Regions from separate parts of the Paraliobacillus sp. X-1268 genome, predicted to be linked through region 2. Evidence: riboswitches for the same ligand, from Rfam matches in the RefSeq annotation. Region 2 holds a riboswitch; each other region holds the start of a gene.
The links. Region 2 has a riboswitch for cyclic di-GMP ahead of D2K62_RS01145 (HD-GYP domain-containing protein). Riboswitches for the same ligand answer to the same signal wherever they lie in the genome.

Region 1: linked by a shared signal. The riboswitch ahead of D2K62_RS07835 (DUF5667 domain-containing protein) and the one ahead of D2K62_RS01145 (HD-GYP domain-containing protein) in region 2 are both predicted to bind cyclic di-GMP.
Region 3: linked by a shared signal. The riboswitch ahead of D2K62_RS07770 (putative bifunctional diguanylate cyclase/phosphodiesterase) and the one ahead of D2K62_RS01145 (HD-GYP domain-containing protein) in region 2 are both predicted to bind cyclic di-GMP.
Region 4: linked by a shared signal. The riboswitch ahead of D2K62_RS09095 (competence type IV pilus major pilin ComGC) and the one ahead of D2K62_RS01145 (HD-GYP domain-containing protein) in region 2 are both predicted to bind cyclic di-GMP.

What each region holds. Positions count from the first base shown of each region.
Region 1 covers NZ_QJSK01000004.1:36,791-41,009, forward strand. The annotation lists partial or broken gene D2K62_RS19535 (anti-sigma factor domain-containing protein) at 44-169, opposite strand; gene D2K62_RS07830 (sigma factor) at 166-894, opposite strand; gene D2K62_RS07835 (DUF5667 domain-containing protein) at 1,073-2,455, opposite strand; cyclic di-GMP riboswitch class I at 2,512-2,599, opposite strand; gene D2K62_RS07840 (PilZ domain-containing protein) at 2,793-3,167, opposite strand; gene D2K62_RS07845 (aspartate/glutamate racemase family protein) at 3,637-4,219, opposite strand, start outside.
Region 2 covers NZ_QJSK01000001.1:207,741-211,959, forward strand. The annotation lists gene D2K62_RS01135 (DUF975 family protein) at 1-120, opposite strand, end outside; gene D2K62_RS01140 (YpzI family protein) at 313-450, opposite strand; gene D2K62_RS01145 (HD-GYP domain-containing protein) at 510-1,493, opposite strand; cyclic di-GMP riboswitch class I at 1,625-1,721, opposite strand; gene D2K62_RS19350 (hypothetical protein) at 1,941-2,300, shown strand; gene D2K62_RS01155 (alpha/beta hydrolase) at 2,584-3,366, opposite strand; gene D2K62_RS01160 (LURP-one-related/scramblase family protein) at 3,391-3,888, opposite strand; gene D2K62_RS19000 (GNAT family N-acetyltransferase) at 3,987-4,219, opposite strand, start outside.
Region 3 covers NZ_QJSK01000004.1:18,276-22,494, forward strand. The annotation lists gene D2K62_RS07765 (hypothetical protein) at 1-127, opposite strand, end outside; gene D2K62_RS07770 (putative bifunctional diguanylate cyclase/phosphodiesterase) at 314-2,578, opposite strand; cyclic di-GMP riboswitch class I at 2,670-2,751, opposite strand; gene D2K62_RS07775 (iron-sulfur cluster assembly accessory protein) at 2,943-3,248, shown strand; gene D2K62_RS07780 (SCO7613 C-terminal domain-containing membrane protein) at 3,327-4,219, opposite strand, start outside.
Region 4 covers NZ_QJSK01000005.1:111,219-115,437, reverse strand. The annotation lists gene pilM (type IV pilus biogenesis protein PilM) at 1-870, opposite strand, end outside; gene D2K62_RS09100 (prepilin peptidase) at 884-1,639, opposite strand; gene D2K62_RS09095 (competence type IV pilus major pilin ComGC) at 1,721-2,062, opposite strand; cyclic di-GMP riboswitch class II at 2,117-2,197, opposite strand; gene D2K62_RS09090 (type II secretion system F family protein) at 2,251-3,453, opposite strand; gene D2K62_RS09085 (type IV pilus twitching motility protein PilT) at 3,487-4,219, opposite strand, start outside.

The sequences.
Region 1 (4,219 bases), on a different contig from region 2:
TAATCTCGCCTTTTGGGAACTGCTTCTCACTAATAGTATATGAATCTCCTAGTTGTGGAAATTCATTCTTTGAACGCGGCATGTTTTTAAAGTTACCATCCTTACACAAGATTGTAATATAGTGTGCAGTGACTTTTATAACGACTCCATTAAACCGGTTTGACCTCATGATTTCCCCTCATTTCCGAATGTTACTTGTATATAGGCAGATAGTTGTCGCCATTCTGGATGCAGTCGTACAACAACCAAAGCCACGATATACTTCCTATGTCTCTCAACCGTTTTTAATCGATGACCAGACACTTCTATAAATCTAGTAACAGGAAAACGTTTCTTTTTTAAAAAGAAATCTACTAACTCTGGATTTTGAATAAAATCATTCGCAATTGTAATCAAGTTTGCTTTCGTTTTCCGATGTGTAGGGGAACATGCTTCCAATTCTTCAAATTCAATGTTGAATTGTTTTAAGATTTCGCTTAATTCCAGAATTTCTTCCACTAATTCTCTTTGTTGAAGATGTTGGTGATACGTATCCATAGAATGATCAACATCATAAACAGTTACTGAATCCTCACTATTAATTGATTCTACTTCTAATGGTATATGTTTTAGCTTAGTTTCTCGACGAAAGTAGTCTATTAACTCTCGTTTAATAAGTAAATATACATAATTTAGAAAGCTTTTATTAGCGCAACTATCATATGTGTCAATTGCGCGATCAAATGCTAGTAATCCTAGACTAGACTCTTCATCACTCCACGTGATAAATCTTTTACAAACATGTCCAACTGTATTGATAATATAGGGTTTATGATGATTAATTAATTTCTCTCTAGCAATGTCATCACCATTTGATGCAGCTTTTATATAGTGATTCACTTCAGTTTCATGCACCCTATTCACCCCTCAATCATCAGTCATTTGAACTCTAAGCATACGATTTTTTTATGTATAGGTAAATAACCAAAACTTGTCTATTCATATATTTGAATCTATCATCTAAATCTTCTTACTTATAAGAACAATATAATAGACTTAAGGAGCCCTAAAATAGGGCTCCTTCATTTTACCTTTAGTCTTCTTTGTTTTGTTTTCCTTTTGCTGCCTCTTTAGCTTTATCAGCTTGTTCTTTCTTCTCTTCTTTCAATTTCTCTTTCGCTTCTTTTGCCTCTTCTCTCGCTTGCTCTGCTGCTTCTTTTGCGGCTTCTCTCGCTTGTTCTGCTGCTTCTTTTTCTAATACTTTTAGTCTTTCTTTCTCTTTTTTAGCTTCTTCTTTTGCTTGTTGTTTCGCTTCTTTCTCTAACTCTTTTAATCTTGCTTTTTCTTCTTTAGCTGCCTGTTTCTCAGCCTCTGCAACTTCAGTAGCTACTTTGGACAATTCGTTTGTTTCTTCTTTTCTTTCGTTTTCTACCTCATCTTCAACCACTTCTTCTGTGTTCTCTGATGTTGTTTCCTCTATTAATTCATTTTCAGTCTCTTCTATCGTTTCAACTATCGTGTCGTTTGCCTCATCTTGTGTTGTTTCATCAGAAACTACTTCTATTTCTGTTTCATCCACAACCGCTTTATCTTCAACCGTCAATTCATCATATGTGACGTTAAAATCTAGTTTCTTTATATCAAGGTTTGCTAATGAAGTAGATAGTTTCGAGATTGCCTCTTCATCACCAGACGCATTCGCTTCTTCTAGCAATTGCTCCATTTCTTTTTCTTTTTTAGCCATTACCTTTTTCATGATTTGAGAAGGGTGGATATTCAACTCTTTCGCTATTTCACCAAATCCTTTACCTTCTTGTAATAAAGCAATAATTTCTTCCTCTGTTTTACCGCTCTCTTCTGCTAAAGTGACCACTTTAACAATTTGACCAAACCCAAGCTCTTGAGCACGTAATTCCGCAACCTTTTCGGGATCAAGGTCTTTTACAACATTTGCTACTAAATAAGCTTCTTGTTGCCTTTCTTCAAATTCTACTAACTTTTCTTCTTCTATAGTTTCTGTTACTTCCTCTGTTACCGTTGTGGAGTCTTCCAATTCAGTTGCTAATGTTTCTTTGATATCCTCTTCAACTTGTTCATTGGATACAACTTCTGCAACCTCTTCTTGTGCCTTTTCTAATGCAACTAAATATTCCTCAATTAATTCACTCATATATTCTTCTTGCTCTTCATCAACCATTTGTTCTGATTCTGATAAACGTTCTGCTACTATTTGAAGTAAAAGCTCCGATTCCTTTTCTGAATCAGTTGTAAGTAGTAATTGCAAATTTTCTACTGCTTTATCTAAAAAGTAAAAGAAGTTATCTGGTGTTAAACCTGTATCTTCTATTACATCCTCATTGTTCAAGTCCTCAATTTCATTTAATTGACTCGTATCAACTTCTGCATATACAGAATTGCTAGTAAATAATACGCCGACTATCAAAAAACCGGTAGCACATATGTCTTTTATTTTCAAAATAATTCTCTCCCTCACACGAATAATATAATGCCAAAAAACGTATCTATTTCACTTATCGCAACTGGCTGACATAGGCATATTTACCTTTTAGTCCCTCTAGCTTAGCGTCACCACCTTTCAATGGTTTTGCCTTTGTTTTTATTGAAATTAGGAATCTACTATTAATACGTGGAATTATTTTTATTTGAGGGGGTATTTTAAATTTTTTGTCGAAAAATATTAATTAATTAGAATTCAGGATAGCAAAAAGCCTACATCAAATGGTGTAGGCTCTAGAAACATAATTATAAATATTCGATTTCAAATAAATCAAACAATTAATTTAAGAATAAGTTTAATCAATATTACCTTTTACTTTTTTTGAATATATTTTCAATTGTTCTATTAACTCTTTTTTAGCATTTTCTTCAATCATTAGATTAACACCATAATCATTTGTAGTATGGTTTTTTTTCTTCCAAACTATTATCCCTTTAAATTTCATTTCTTGCTTATTTAATTCAAAAGATATGACTAGATGGATCGACTTGTCTGTTTCTGGTATATTCAATTTTGAAGTGAATTTGACCCCTTCTGTACTTATGTCAATTATTTTAGCTTCTCCAGCAGAAGTAGTTACGGAATTCCCATTAATGTTTTCTATTCTAAATAGTGCAGAAATTGGTTGTTCAAAAGCATAACGAAACGCTGTCTCTCTCTTATACTGCATAATCTCCATTCACCTCACGTTCTTAAGTACTTGAGCTGCTTATTTTTTTCAAAAATGGATAAAAATAGTATCATTTCCCGCAGTATCCAATCTTACACCAAAATATAATGAAAGAGGTCAATTCTATAAAATTTTTCGTAGATATTGGTGTCAGCTAAAAAAAATTGATATACAAGTATAATACAAGCAAATTATTGACACCGCAACGAAAAAACGTGATATTTAGTGTTGTTTCGACATTTTATTATTCGATTGTCGATTTTTATTAATTGAGCACTGTGTAGTTTTATTTGGATAATAATAGATCATAAGATAATTCGCCTCAATCACTCAAATTCATTCGAGTTCTAAGTACATTTTCAATTATGTTTAAAAAATTTTAGTATAGCAAAAAGCCTACATCAAAAGGTGTAGGCCCTAGAAAAATAATTATAAATAATCGATTTCAACTAAATTACTTTCTAATCGCTCATCTAAAAATTGTATCTACAATTCGGTTGACATGAATTTCTGTAGTATTAAAAACGGGGATATCCAAATCTTCTCCCTTAATAATCATGGGAAGTTCTGTACAGCCCAAAATTACTCCTTCGATACCTTCCTCTTCTTTCATCCGTTTGATTATGTTCAAATAGTTTATTTTGGTCTCATTATTCACAATCCCATTTTCCAGTTCCGCTACAATCTTACCATGGATATATTGCTGTTCAGATTCCGTTGGTACAGTGACTTTTTTATTCCGTGATGTAAATGGAGATTTAAAAAAGTCATTTTCCATTGTGTATTTCGTTCCGATTAATCCAATATTTTTCAAGCCAAACTCCAAAGTCTTATTATATGTGGCCTCAACAATACTTATCATTGGAATCGGGATTTGTTTTTGGACTTCTTCAAATACAATATGAGGTGTGTTTGCCGAGATTATCGCAAAGTCAGACCCCACGGCGTCCAACTTTTTAACAGCATCAACAAGGTAGTTCGTTAACCCATCTAGTTGCTTGTTATTAATAAATTCAAAAACTTGATACATATTGATGCTATTAATAAACATT
Region 2 (4,219 bases):
CTGAATAGGCACTGTTCCAAGTAAAAGCTTGATAAAATAAGTTAGAAGAACCATTCCGATAATCTTCAACCAATTATTACTAAGTATTGTCATCGCTTCTTTAAAAACGTTTTGAATCATAAAACTCTCCTTCAACAAAAAAATTAGTATTAACTTTTGTAATCTCTTACCACAAAGTTATATTTATTTTAACATAAATATCCAATCAATTTAGATTCCTCTTTTAATTTTTTTATTTTTCATATAATAAAGAACACTTTTCTAAAAAAAGAAAAGTGTTCTTCAAAATCTATTTTTTGATACTATGCTGCCTTATTTCCCATCGTTCAATTTTCTGCCTTCTTCAGGGCTAGACATTTTAGTTGCTCCTGCTTTACTTAGATCTTGATCTCGATCAGATTCAACACGTCCACTTTCTCTTAATTTCTTTTCTTGACGGTCTTTTCCCACTTTAAACACCTCCTAATGCTAACATGGATCGTTTAAAGTGAAATTATTCGGAGAGTAATCTATACTGCTGATTCAAATGGTTTTATCATAAACGTAGGATTATCAATTAGATCAATCACTTTTTCAGTCGCAAGTATTTTTATCATTGGTCGATGAAAATGTTTGTTTATTTCAGTAACAATTGCTGGTTGATTATGATTGATCAGTACTTTCGTTCCTGGTGGGTAAGTAGAAATGGATTGACTAAAAGCTGTAACAATTTTGTGCGAATACAAACGATCTGACATAGCCATAATTGCTTCCATAGCATCATGTGGTGGAAGCTTTTTTTTTACAATTAAATTATCATAGCGGTTTGCAACAGCGCAAATTTGAGCAATTTCTAGAAAATCATTATCCTTTATTTGACGTGGAAAACCCTTTCCGTCTAATGTTTCATGATGCTGATAGGCAATATGAGCTGATACAATACTAAACTGACTAATTGTTCGCAATAATTGGAACCCTGAATCAGGATGTTTCTGTTCATCTGTATCAATTGCTTTACCTATATCATGTAATAAGGAACCAATTGCTAGATCCCTAAGTTTTAAGTCATTATAGCCCATTTCTTTGGCAGTCAATAAAGCCAGAATTGTGACATTAACTGCATGTGCATAAGGCTGTAATTCCTTTGTCATTGTTCCCGATGGAATAAGTATAAGTGTTGGTCTATGCTTTACTTCTTTAAGCAATATGCCTGCTACTTGCTGAATAGGTTTTAATTCCGGCGTGCTTTTTTGCGTCACATGTTCATAAAAGGTTTTAACTGCTTGAATGGCGTCTGTCCATGTTGGCATATCGAGCATATCTTCAATTGTAATTCCTTTAGAAACCTCATCCTCTATAAAAAGAAAATTAATGCCCATGTTTTCTAGTCTAGATTGTATTTTAGGATCGATCGTTCTACCAGTTGCAAGTAAAACACGTTTGCTCGAATCATATATTGGCTTGGCAAGTACCATACTTTTGTTGTCATAGTCTGAGATACTGATTAGTCTCATGTTTACACCTCTTTTTATAATCTATAAATACTAATTAACATAGTTCTACTCATAACTATTAGTAGTTCGATAAAAGAGTATAAAAAAAGCTATCACAAATCAATGTATAGCCAAAATAACTGTAAATGTAATTTGGTGGTCTGGCGATCAATAGTAATGAAGATAAATCCATACCTTAGACCCATGACTTTGCGTCCTATTCTTTCAAATAGTTTGCCTTTTTCGTGATATTCTATTTAGTAACACCTTTTATTAGTACTTTAGTATTGTTTTAAGAATAGCTTATTTTTAATTATAATTCAACATATTTCGACCGAAAAGGCTATTGTATATTTTTAAGCTAAAGAACGCAGTTAAATTACACTACGGTTTAATTCTTTTCGGTATAGATTACATTTAACGTCACAAAATAAGAAAAATACTATTGCTACTATAGGAGGGCTCTTCATGGACTATCAAACGTACTGGGAGAATATATATGATAAGAACGAAGCGTTAAATGAACTTTTCCGTTCGTATTGGCATGCCTATTCAAGCTTTGGAACATGGCAATTCTGGATAGTTGTTCTTTTCTTTTTATCACCCTTGGTTCTTCTTTATTTTAAAGTGGATCGCAAACGAATTTTTGAAGTTTTTTTCTTTGGTTATACAGTACATATGCTCTGGACATACGCAGAAATTATATTATCGCGTCACGGTTTTTTCGTTCACACCTATTTTCTTACACCGTTTATCCCCTATGCACAGCATGACTGCTTCCGCACTACCAGTAGCTTTTTTACTTATATACCAGTATTGTACGAATAATAAGAAGAGTTTTTATTTATACATCTTACTATTAAGTATTCTTTTTGCGTTTGGATTAGCAATTATTGAAGATAAGGTAGGATTATTAAAATTTGATAAAGGAATGAATTCATTTTATCTGTTACTTGTTGATTTGGTTATAGCGATTAGTGCTTATTGGATGACGAAAATAGTGAGAAAACTAGGGAGTAGACATAAATAACGTCACTCCCTAGAAAACTCAGATTAACATTTATATTAAAATATACAGAAATTCAGATTATGTTTACTTTTTACTTGTGTTTTAAAATCCCCTTTTTCTTAGCCACATTTCACAAACAGATGTCCACCAGCTGACATCTTTCAGATCATTCGCAAGTCCAAGTCCATGTCGGCCACTTTCAAAAACATGCAACGCATAAGGAACTTTTTTTCTACTTAAAGCACTAGCAAACTGTAGACTGTTCTCTACTGGAACGGCGCCATCATCTACTGTATGCCATAAAAAAGCAGGTGGTGTGTCAATTGTAACATGGTATTCCAAAGACATAAGTTCCACTAAAGAAGAATTAGGTTGTTCGCCAAGTAAAGCCTGCTTACTGCCTTCATGCGTAAATTCACCCATCGAAATAACAGGGTAACATAGTACCATTAGATTAGGACGACTGCTTTGATGTTCAATGGCATCAGTCGCCTCAGGATTACCCTCATCGTAATGAATACCAGCGGAAGCTGCCAAATGCCCGCCTGCAGAAAAACCTAATATACCGACTCGATCTGGGTCTATATTCCATTCGCTAGCATGATGTCTAACAGTGCGAATAGCTCGTTTAGCGTCATTTAACGGAGTCGGTTGTTGATGAGGAGCTATTCTGTAATGTAATACTACTGCTGCTATTCCAATTTCATTGAGCCATTCTGCAATAGGTGTTCCCTCGTGTTCTGCACGATGTGTATACCCACCACCTGGGCATACAATTATAACTGGTGTTGGATTCTGTTGTTTTAATAAATATGGTGTCAAGCTAGGGACCGTTTCATCTATTGTATGTAACTGTTTATCTACATTATATAGTGCTAACAGCATCTTCTTCTGCCCCCTCTGTTGTAATTAATTACCCGCATTTGTTGCTACGGTGCTTTCTTCTTGTTTGACAAAGTCAATCGCTATAACTAATGAAATAATTATATGTTCTAGTGATTCGTCGTTAACGTTTACCTCATAGGTGTCGCCCCATGATAACCATTTTTCGGTAACTTGGCCTACTATTTCGCCATTGCTCACTATATCAAATTTTTTGTCCCACCAGTCACCACGTACTGAAATATCTTGCCCTTCAATTTGATAGCGTGATTTTAAAAAAGAAAATTCCTTTTTAATAGTAACAACATCTTTTCCATCAACCTGAACGAAAAATTTCGGCATTAGACTAAATACCTTCTTTGTTATTGTACCAATTTCATTTTCAGAGGTATCTTTGATAGTAAAAGTTTTTGGAATGGAAAGGAAACTTCCTTTTATCACATACTTATCTTGTTCAAATTCGTCCTTAACAGTGAAATTACCACCCAAACTAAAAACTTTTTGCTTAATATATAGTTTTTTCATATAAGCCTCGCTTTCTTTTTAAAGTAATTTGGTGTTCATTAGTTACCTTTTCGACAAATGTGGCAAAATTCCTGGTTTCTTATAAAATTCATTAAAATCTAATCTTGATATATTTTTTGTGCTTCATATTTAAAATCACGATACTTATAGTTTTGTTTTAAGTACATTTCTTTAGGCGTATCTTCACCGTCAGCCACTAATATGACAGTCTTATCAGGGAATGTCTTCATTACAAATTCTTGTAATCTGCTGCCTATTCCTCTATTCCGAAACGATTCGACAACAGTAAGATTATCGATTTCTGTTGTTTCATTAGAAATAATAACATCTA
Region 3 (4,219 bases), on a different contig from region 2:
TTTTTTCATCATCTGACAGTTCTGTATTTCTAGAAATATTTAGTCTCTTAAAAAGATCAGAGACATGTACTTGAATCAAGTCACTTGATATTTGATTCAACTGGTTTTGGATATCCCCATCTGTCAATGTTCTCCCCCCTTTTGGCTAAGTTATCTTACACCATATATATATACGATTATCTATAATGTGAGCGGGTTCTTATCACGAATAGTACAAGAATGGACAAATGTTACCGATTGAAACGACTAGAAAATAAAAAAGCAACCGACACAATCATTGACTGTGACGATTACTTTCATTAACTAGCATTTTTCAATCTACGGTTTCTGTTGCAAAAGAACTTAAAAGAATCTCTTCAAATGCATTAACATCTGACGGTTTCGCATATAAATAACCTTGTCCATATCCACATTGTAACTCTAAGAGAGCTTTAGCTTGCTGGTGTGTTTCTATTCCCTCAGCAATTATATTTAAATTTAAGTTTATTCCAATATCTATAATTGTTTTTACAATAGAAAGATCCTTTGCATTTTCTATATGCTCGATAAAGGACTTATCTATTTTAATTGTGTTAATAGGTAACTCTTTTAGGATATGTAATGACGAATAACCTGTACCAAAATCATCAATAGCAGTTTCAATTCCAAGTTCTTTTAAACCGTTTAAAACCTCAATGGACGATTCAATATTATGCATAATACTTTCTGTTATTTCCAATTCTAAATAGTTTGCTGGAAGACCTGTTTCAATTAAAACATCACGTACTATCGTAACAAAGCTTTCTTGTTCAAACTGTTGGACAGAAATATTTACGGAAACACATAACGGTTGAAAACCTTTCTTTTGCCAATCTATATTCTGCTGACAAGCTCTACGCATGACCCATTCACCAATCGAAAATATTTGTCCCGTTTCCTCTGCTATGGGAATAAATTCAGCAGGTGAGACTTGACCTAATACTGGATGATTCCATCTTAACAATGCTTCCATTCCAATTATCGCACCTGATTGGATATTTACTTTTGGTTGATACAAAAGTGATAATTGATTTAATTCAATTGCTTTTTTTAACTCAATCTCAATTGTCATTTTGCGCGTAATATGTGCATTTAGTTCTGGATTAAAAAAGTGATATTTATTTCCCTTACTCTTCGCAACATACATTGCTGCATCTGCATGTTTAAATAATTTAAGTCCGTCTAACCCATCGGTTGGATACATACTAATTCCAATGCTGGGTGCAATGGGAATTTCATGATAATCAATTAAAAAAGGTTTGTTAAAAACACACAACAAGTTATCGGCAATATGGCTACAATCCTTTTGATTCTGACCTGGCAAAATAACAACAAACTCGTCTCCCCCAACTCGATAAACATCTGCCGTACTGCTTAATACTTTTCTTAATCTGTCTGAGGCTATTTGTAAGACACGATCTCCAATTTGGTGTCCTAATGTATCATTAATACTCTTAAAGCGATCTAAATCCATTAACAATAACGCCAACGGTTTATTAGATTCTTTAGCCTTTTCCATCATCGTTCCTAGATCTTCAATAAAGGAAGCTCTATTTTTCAAACCTGTTAATGTATCATGATAAGCTAAGTTTCTATACTCACTTACTAACTTACTGTTTTTTCGCATAACTACTAGTTGGCGACCAATAATCATGAAAAAGGTAACACTTAATCCTATACTTAACGCATTAAGTTCCCAATTATAACTTTGTGTTACGAGGATTAATAATGTAATCGCACTAATATAAGGTAAGGCATTTTCTCTGTTGTTAAAGTAATTAATGACTTTCCAATCTAACTCTGTTGTATTTGAATGCACGAATTTCCCTGAGACACCAATCATTAATAAAGCGAAAAACCAAACAACATCCACAAGACTTCCAATCTGATATCCTCCCATTACATTTAAATACGTATAGTATATATCAGCAACTACTTGAAAAAAGAAGCCAGCAATTATAAAGATCATGATCTCCTTTTCTTTAGAATTATGTGATAGGAAATATAAATTTGAAATCGCAAACAAAATACTAATACTGCAAATTAGGTAAAGTAAGGTGACCACCGTGCCAAATATCTCTTCTCCTTGAGCAACTAGAATTGGACTCATTAAATAATACGCACTGACTGAAGTTGTAAAAGTCATAAAAACCACTACGGTAAATAAATAGGGAGTAGTAGAAATAGTTGTTTTAATAACCCTAATTTTATAAAGTAACCCAATTAGAAAACAAATATAAGCTAGTAACCATAATAAAAAAGATGCTTCAGGATACTTCATAGAATCCAGTGTTAGGAAAGCTACCAACCAATTAATACTAGAAACTGTATGAAAAAATAGACCGATACTTAAAATCAGCCAAAAATACCTTTGTTTATCAGTAGTAATACGATATGCTTTGTTTAACCAAAATAAAGCAATAATTCCGAGTATAGCTTGTAGACTAATAGTAAGAAAAGAACGTAGCCAATCATGATCCTGTAAAAGTAACAAGACAATATAATAACTAAAAGCTATACTAAAAGCGGATAAAATCGCTTTTCGTTTAGAGGAAAACATCGCACTTCACCCCGATCCAGATAGTCACAACATACATAAAAAGGCTATTCCCAATGGAAATAACCTTAGAATTACCAGTTATCGTTGCCCATTTGGTAACACAGCCACCATAGTTTTCCCTTAGGCCTGTTACTTTGCGTCCTTATTTTTCAATAAGTTTGCCTTTTCAATGCAGAAGTTCATTTTTATAATATAGTTCGATTGTATCATAAATAAGCAGCCTATGCGGTACTTTATAACTATAATTTGACTTCAAACAAAATATTTCCCATAAAATTCACTGTATTAAATAGTTGGTTTATGCAAATCACTTTATTTTTTTCTTTAACACGGTAATAATAGATATAGAAATGAGGTGTCGAACATGCAATGTAAAATGAATCGCAATGCTGCAAAAATACTTAGAGGTTGGTTGGAAAGTGATGGTGCAGAAGGAAAAATGGTTCGTGTATATGTAACGGAGATGCACGGAAATCATGCGCACTATGACGTGATGTTAGATACACCGACAGAACATGATGAAATTGTTAAAACGGATAAAGATATCGATGTATTACTAGATGCTAGAGAAGACTTTTTAGATGGCGTCTGGATTCAATATTTCTTTGTTCCACAAGAAGGATTTGCTATAAGTAACTCATCTAAAGGCTTACCGCCACATCATCATTAAAAAACACGCGTCTATCCATTATTCAGATGATAGACGCGTGTTTTTCTCACTAATAAAAAATTTCTATTTTTGATGACGTTAATTCCATTCCTTGAATTTCGAGACTAGTTTTTTCACTTTCTTTACTAGCCTTCCCTCTTCTTTTCTTTGCTTTTGCCACTCGTTATAGCTTGCTATACCAATTAATAGGAAACCTGCAAGTAATAGATACGCCCACCAAGGCATATTGCCCCAATATGGTTTAGTCTGATAGATCACATTAAAGAGAAGTGTACCAAACCCAATAAAAAAGTAAGATTTAATTTGAAATTGAGCTCCTATCACTAAAGATAGTAAGGAAAGAACTCCGACAATTAAAGCATCCCATATCGTATTACTCGAAATTGCATCCATTACTAAAATGACGGTCACTAACAATAAAGAGAGCGATTGAATAGGTGACATTATGTTTTTATAGTTTTTCCAAGTCTTCAGACTCAAAATAATTGCTAAGACAAGAACAGGTAAAACCCTAAATTCCGTATGAAAAAGTTCCGAAATAAAAGAGAGATATTCCTCTATAATAGAATAATAAGTTGGCAGAAAACTAACCAAACCTAATGTGACAATAGCTTTCTGCGCTATGTGATATTGAAACCTTCTCACTTGCGCAAATAGCCATATCGTTAGTAACACATATGGAATAATCTGTATCCAAACACTATTAAATGTTTGAAGAAAAGTGAAAGAATAACCAAGATAAAATACAGCTACAATAGAATACCAATCAATATAGCGACTTTCTTCATTCCATTGGTACAGGCTCTTAAACAAGATTTTCCCTGCAATAAATAGAATAAAAAAACTAGCCAAACTAATTAAAAACAACTGAGTATCTTGATACAAATAGCGTTGTTGTTCCCAAATGCCTAACGATAATGTTAAAGGAATCACTAAACCAACAAACCACTTTCTCCTGTGTAAAAAGTAAA
Region 4 (4,219 bases), on a different contig from region 2:
AATTGGCAAATTGAAACGAGATGCCAGTGATTCATTTATTAACGACTGCGCTGGAAAATCACCGATTAATAATAAATGAGAAACTTGGGCCTCACCTGACATAATAGAATATTGATAGAAATCCATAAAACGTTCTATCGTTATTAACTGATCATCAATCAGCTCTCTCCACATATCTTCAATTGAATGCATCGAATCTTCAACTAGATTATTAGTAAAAATCATATCATTACTATTCAAATGAATATGGCGATTGAAGATTGGTTTTTGATCATGAAAGACGGTGAGCACTAAGTCCGTTTTAGACCACTGAATCATAAGTAAATGCTCTTCTTTGTTAGCAAGATCCAAATTATAATAAGTCCGATATACCGATAGAAAAGACAAGTCAGCTACCATCAGTTTTACATTTGCTCGTTCAAACACTTCTAAGTAAGCATTTAACCGTTCTTTTGGATATGCAAATAAAAGAATTTTATTGGTTTGTTCTTCTTCTGCAATAACCTCAAAATCTATAACTGGATTTTGAAAAGGCAGTCGAATACTACCTTCTAATTCTAATTCAATATATTTTTTCACTTCATCTTTAGTTAATTGTTTAGGTACTGATTCTTCTCTCATCGTAACAAAAGCATCTGGAACGCAAAATGCGAGGTGCTTATTCCTCCATTTTTTATCTTTAACAACATTTTTAATGATAGTTGTTAACCTTTGTTGATCTATGATTTTCCCATCCTCAACAATGCCATGTTCCAATGGTATTTCCCCATAGTCTTTATTAGCTGTAACGTTTTTTTTAGTGGAAACAAGATATCGAATCATCGTATCATTTATAGCGATGTTTATTCTATCTTTGTTAAATAAACTCATTTGTGTTCATCCTTTAAAAAAATAATGTAATGTACCAATTGATTATTTGACTACCAAAAAAATAAGTAGTTAACGCAGCGATGCAAATAGAGGGTCCAAATGGCACCGGACTTTTACGATTGATTCTTCTAGTAGCCAGTAATAGCAATGTGATAATTGTCCCGAAAATAGTTGCTAGAAAAAAAGTTAGTAGAATTCCTTTATATCCTAACACAATTCCTAGTATAGTGAATAACTTCATATCACCCGCACCCATACCACCTTTACTAACAAGAATGATCAGCGTTAATAATATAAATCCGACTGCTGCACCAGCAATTGAAGACCACCACGGTTCTAACGGATCAATAAAGCGTAAAATAATTAAAAACGGTAGGAAAAACAATAAAACTTTGTTAGGTATTAGCATATAAGTGATGTCAGAAACAACGATAATCACACATAAAGAAGTGAGTATTAGTGCCATTACTAGCTCTAATTGAAACCCAAAAAAATAATAGCTAAAACTGAAAAGGAAAGCTGTAGATAATTCTATTGTAGGATAAAGAGGGGAAATCTTTTCTTTACAGTTTCTGCATTTACCAGTTTGAAACAGATAAGAAAATATCGGAATCAGCTCATACCAATGCAATGTTTTATCACAACGAGGGCAATAAGAACGTTCAGATTCTAAGAAATTATTATTCGGTACACGCAAACCAACAACATTATAGAATGAACCAAATACACTTCCAAAAATAAAAAAGATAACGATATAATAGACTTCCATATTTTTTATCTCCTAATTATGTATAAAAGACCCCTTTGGGAAGGGATCTTTTATATTGAAAATTAATTTTCATTAACCTGATTATGGTGTTGTAGTTGGTTTAGTAAAACTGTATGTCCCACCATCTTTATATATCACTCTTGTTTTGACATAATCTCCATCTTCTAAATAGCCATCATCAATCAAATCCTGTACTGTAGTACTGCTACTCGTAAAATTACCCTCTACATCTGCTAGTCTTGCAGCATCAAGGATTAGTTCCTCTTGTGCCTCAGCAGCATTACTTCTAGCATCTTCAGTTATATTCCCAATTGCAGGAACAGCAATTGCTACAATAATACCTAAAATAACAATAACTGCTAAAAGCTCTACTAATGTAAAACCTTTCTCATTGCGTAACATTTTCCTCATTCTAGTTAACATTTTATTATTCCTCCTCATTTAATTTCTCTTATAAAAAAAGACTCACAGCATAAAGATGGTGTCAGTCGGTTGCACTACTAGCTCAAATTTATCCAAGTGCCCAGATACAGATAAACCTTCATTGCTTCTACTATTCGTTTTATACTAATAGTTCTATTATACTACATTTTTATAACCTGTCTACACTTTTAGATATTTTCAAACAAGCTAAACATAGGTATAACGATCGCTAAAACAATTGCGCCTACGATTACAGCTAAAAACAGAATCATTATCGGTTCAATTAATGACTTTAACTTTTCCGATGATTCATCTAATTCTTGTTCATAAAAGTCAGAAACTTTTTTCAACATCGCATCAATTGAACCTGTTCGTTCGCCTACAACAATCATTTGTGTAATTAATTTAGGGAAAACCCAATGTTTTTCCATAGGCGTGGCTAGTGACTCTCCCTTTTCAAGGGAATCTCTACTTTCACGCAAAACTTGTTTAATTACTTTATTATCTATAACCCGTTCCGTTATCGTAACAGCTTGTAAGATTGGTACAGAACTATTTAACAAAGAACTTAATGTTTGCGTCATTCTAGCGAGTAAAGATTTTTGAATAAACATACCGAATATTGGAATTCGAAGTTTTATGACATCAAATAAATAAGAAATGTTTGGGCGTCGATTTAATAATCTAATCGTCACACCTAATACTAATATTAGTATCATCATAATCCACCAATAAGACTGAACCATATCGCTAATATTTAATATCGCTGCTGTATATGGTGGTATTTCTTGGTCAAAAGATAGGAACATGTCCGTGAAAATCGGTACAATAAATGCAAGTAAAAAAATAGTGATAAATACGGCAACAATACCAACCACAACAGGATAGGTTAATGCAGTTATGATCTTTTGTTTTAACTGGTATTGTTTCTCATAATAAGTAGCCATTCTATCAAGGATTTCATCTAAATTACCACTAATTTCTCCAGCATGGATCATACTGATTAATAATTCAGGGAAAAGACGAGGAAATTCTGCTAATGCATCAGATAGGCCAATTCCTTCTTCTAGATCGTTTTGAATTTGTTGTAGTGCTTTTTTTAGTGGTTTACTTTGTGTTTGATCTTCTAGAATAGAAGTTGTTTCTACTAATGTTATACCGGCATCTATTAACGTCGAAAATTGACGGAGAAAAATAACAAAATCCTTATTCTTTATTGGATTACCTATATAAATATCTTTGTATAAAAATGAGTTCAATTCATTTATCTCAAATAAAATTAGTCCTTGAGACTTTAATTGTTTGATCGCTTCTTTTTCATTCTCGCTACTAATTTTCCCTTTTTTTATCTTGCCATCGACAGATTTCGCTTTATACGCATAATAGTTCATAAAATTCCACCTCTTCCCCCATCATAACTTGAACTAAAAAGTCATATCTTTTAAATACGGAGATGCATGTTTTTGCGTTATAATTCCTTGTTGTATCATCCGTTTTATATCCATCGTCATGGTATGCATACCATACTCTTTAGACGTTTGCATGGTGTTAGGAATCTGATGCATTTTTTCTGATCGAATTAAGTTTTTTACTGCAGGTGTGTTAATTAAAATTTCAGTTGCTGCTGCTCGTCCAAATCCTTTTGCCAAAGGAAACAAGCGCTGCGATACAATGGCCTCTAACACATTAGCAAGTTGAATTCTTATTTGACTCTTTTGGTGGGCAGGAAAAACATCAATAATTCGATCCATCGTTGAGGACGCATCAGTTGTGTGCAGTGTTCCTAGAACTAAATGTCCCGTTTCTGCAGCAGTTATTGCTGTAGAAATTGTTTCTAAGTCGCGCATCTCACCAACTAGTATCACATCTGGATCTTGACGCAAACACGCACGTAACCCTTTTTGAAAACTACTCGTATCGAAACCTACTTCTCTTTGATCGATAATGCATTTGTTATGCTGATACAGATATTCGATTGGATCCTCTAACGTAATAATATGTCGGTTCATTGTTTTGTTCATATAATCAATCATTGCTGCTAAAGAAGTACTTTTTCCACTTCCAGTTGGACCTGTTACCAATACTAACCCTTGTGGTAACCCTGCTATTTCTTTCAATACGTTAGGTAAATCTAAATCTTCAATAGATGGAATCGTA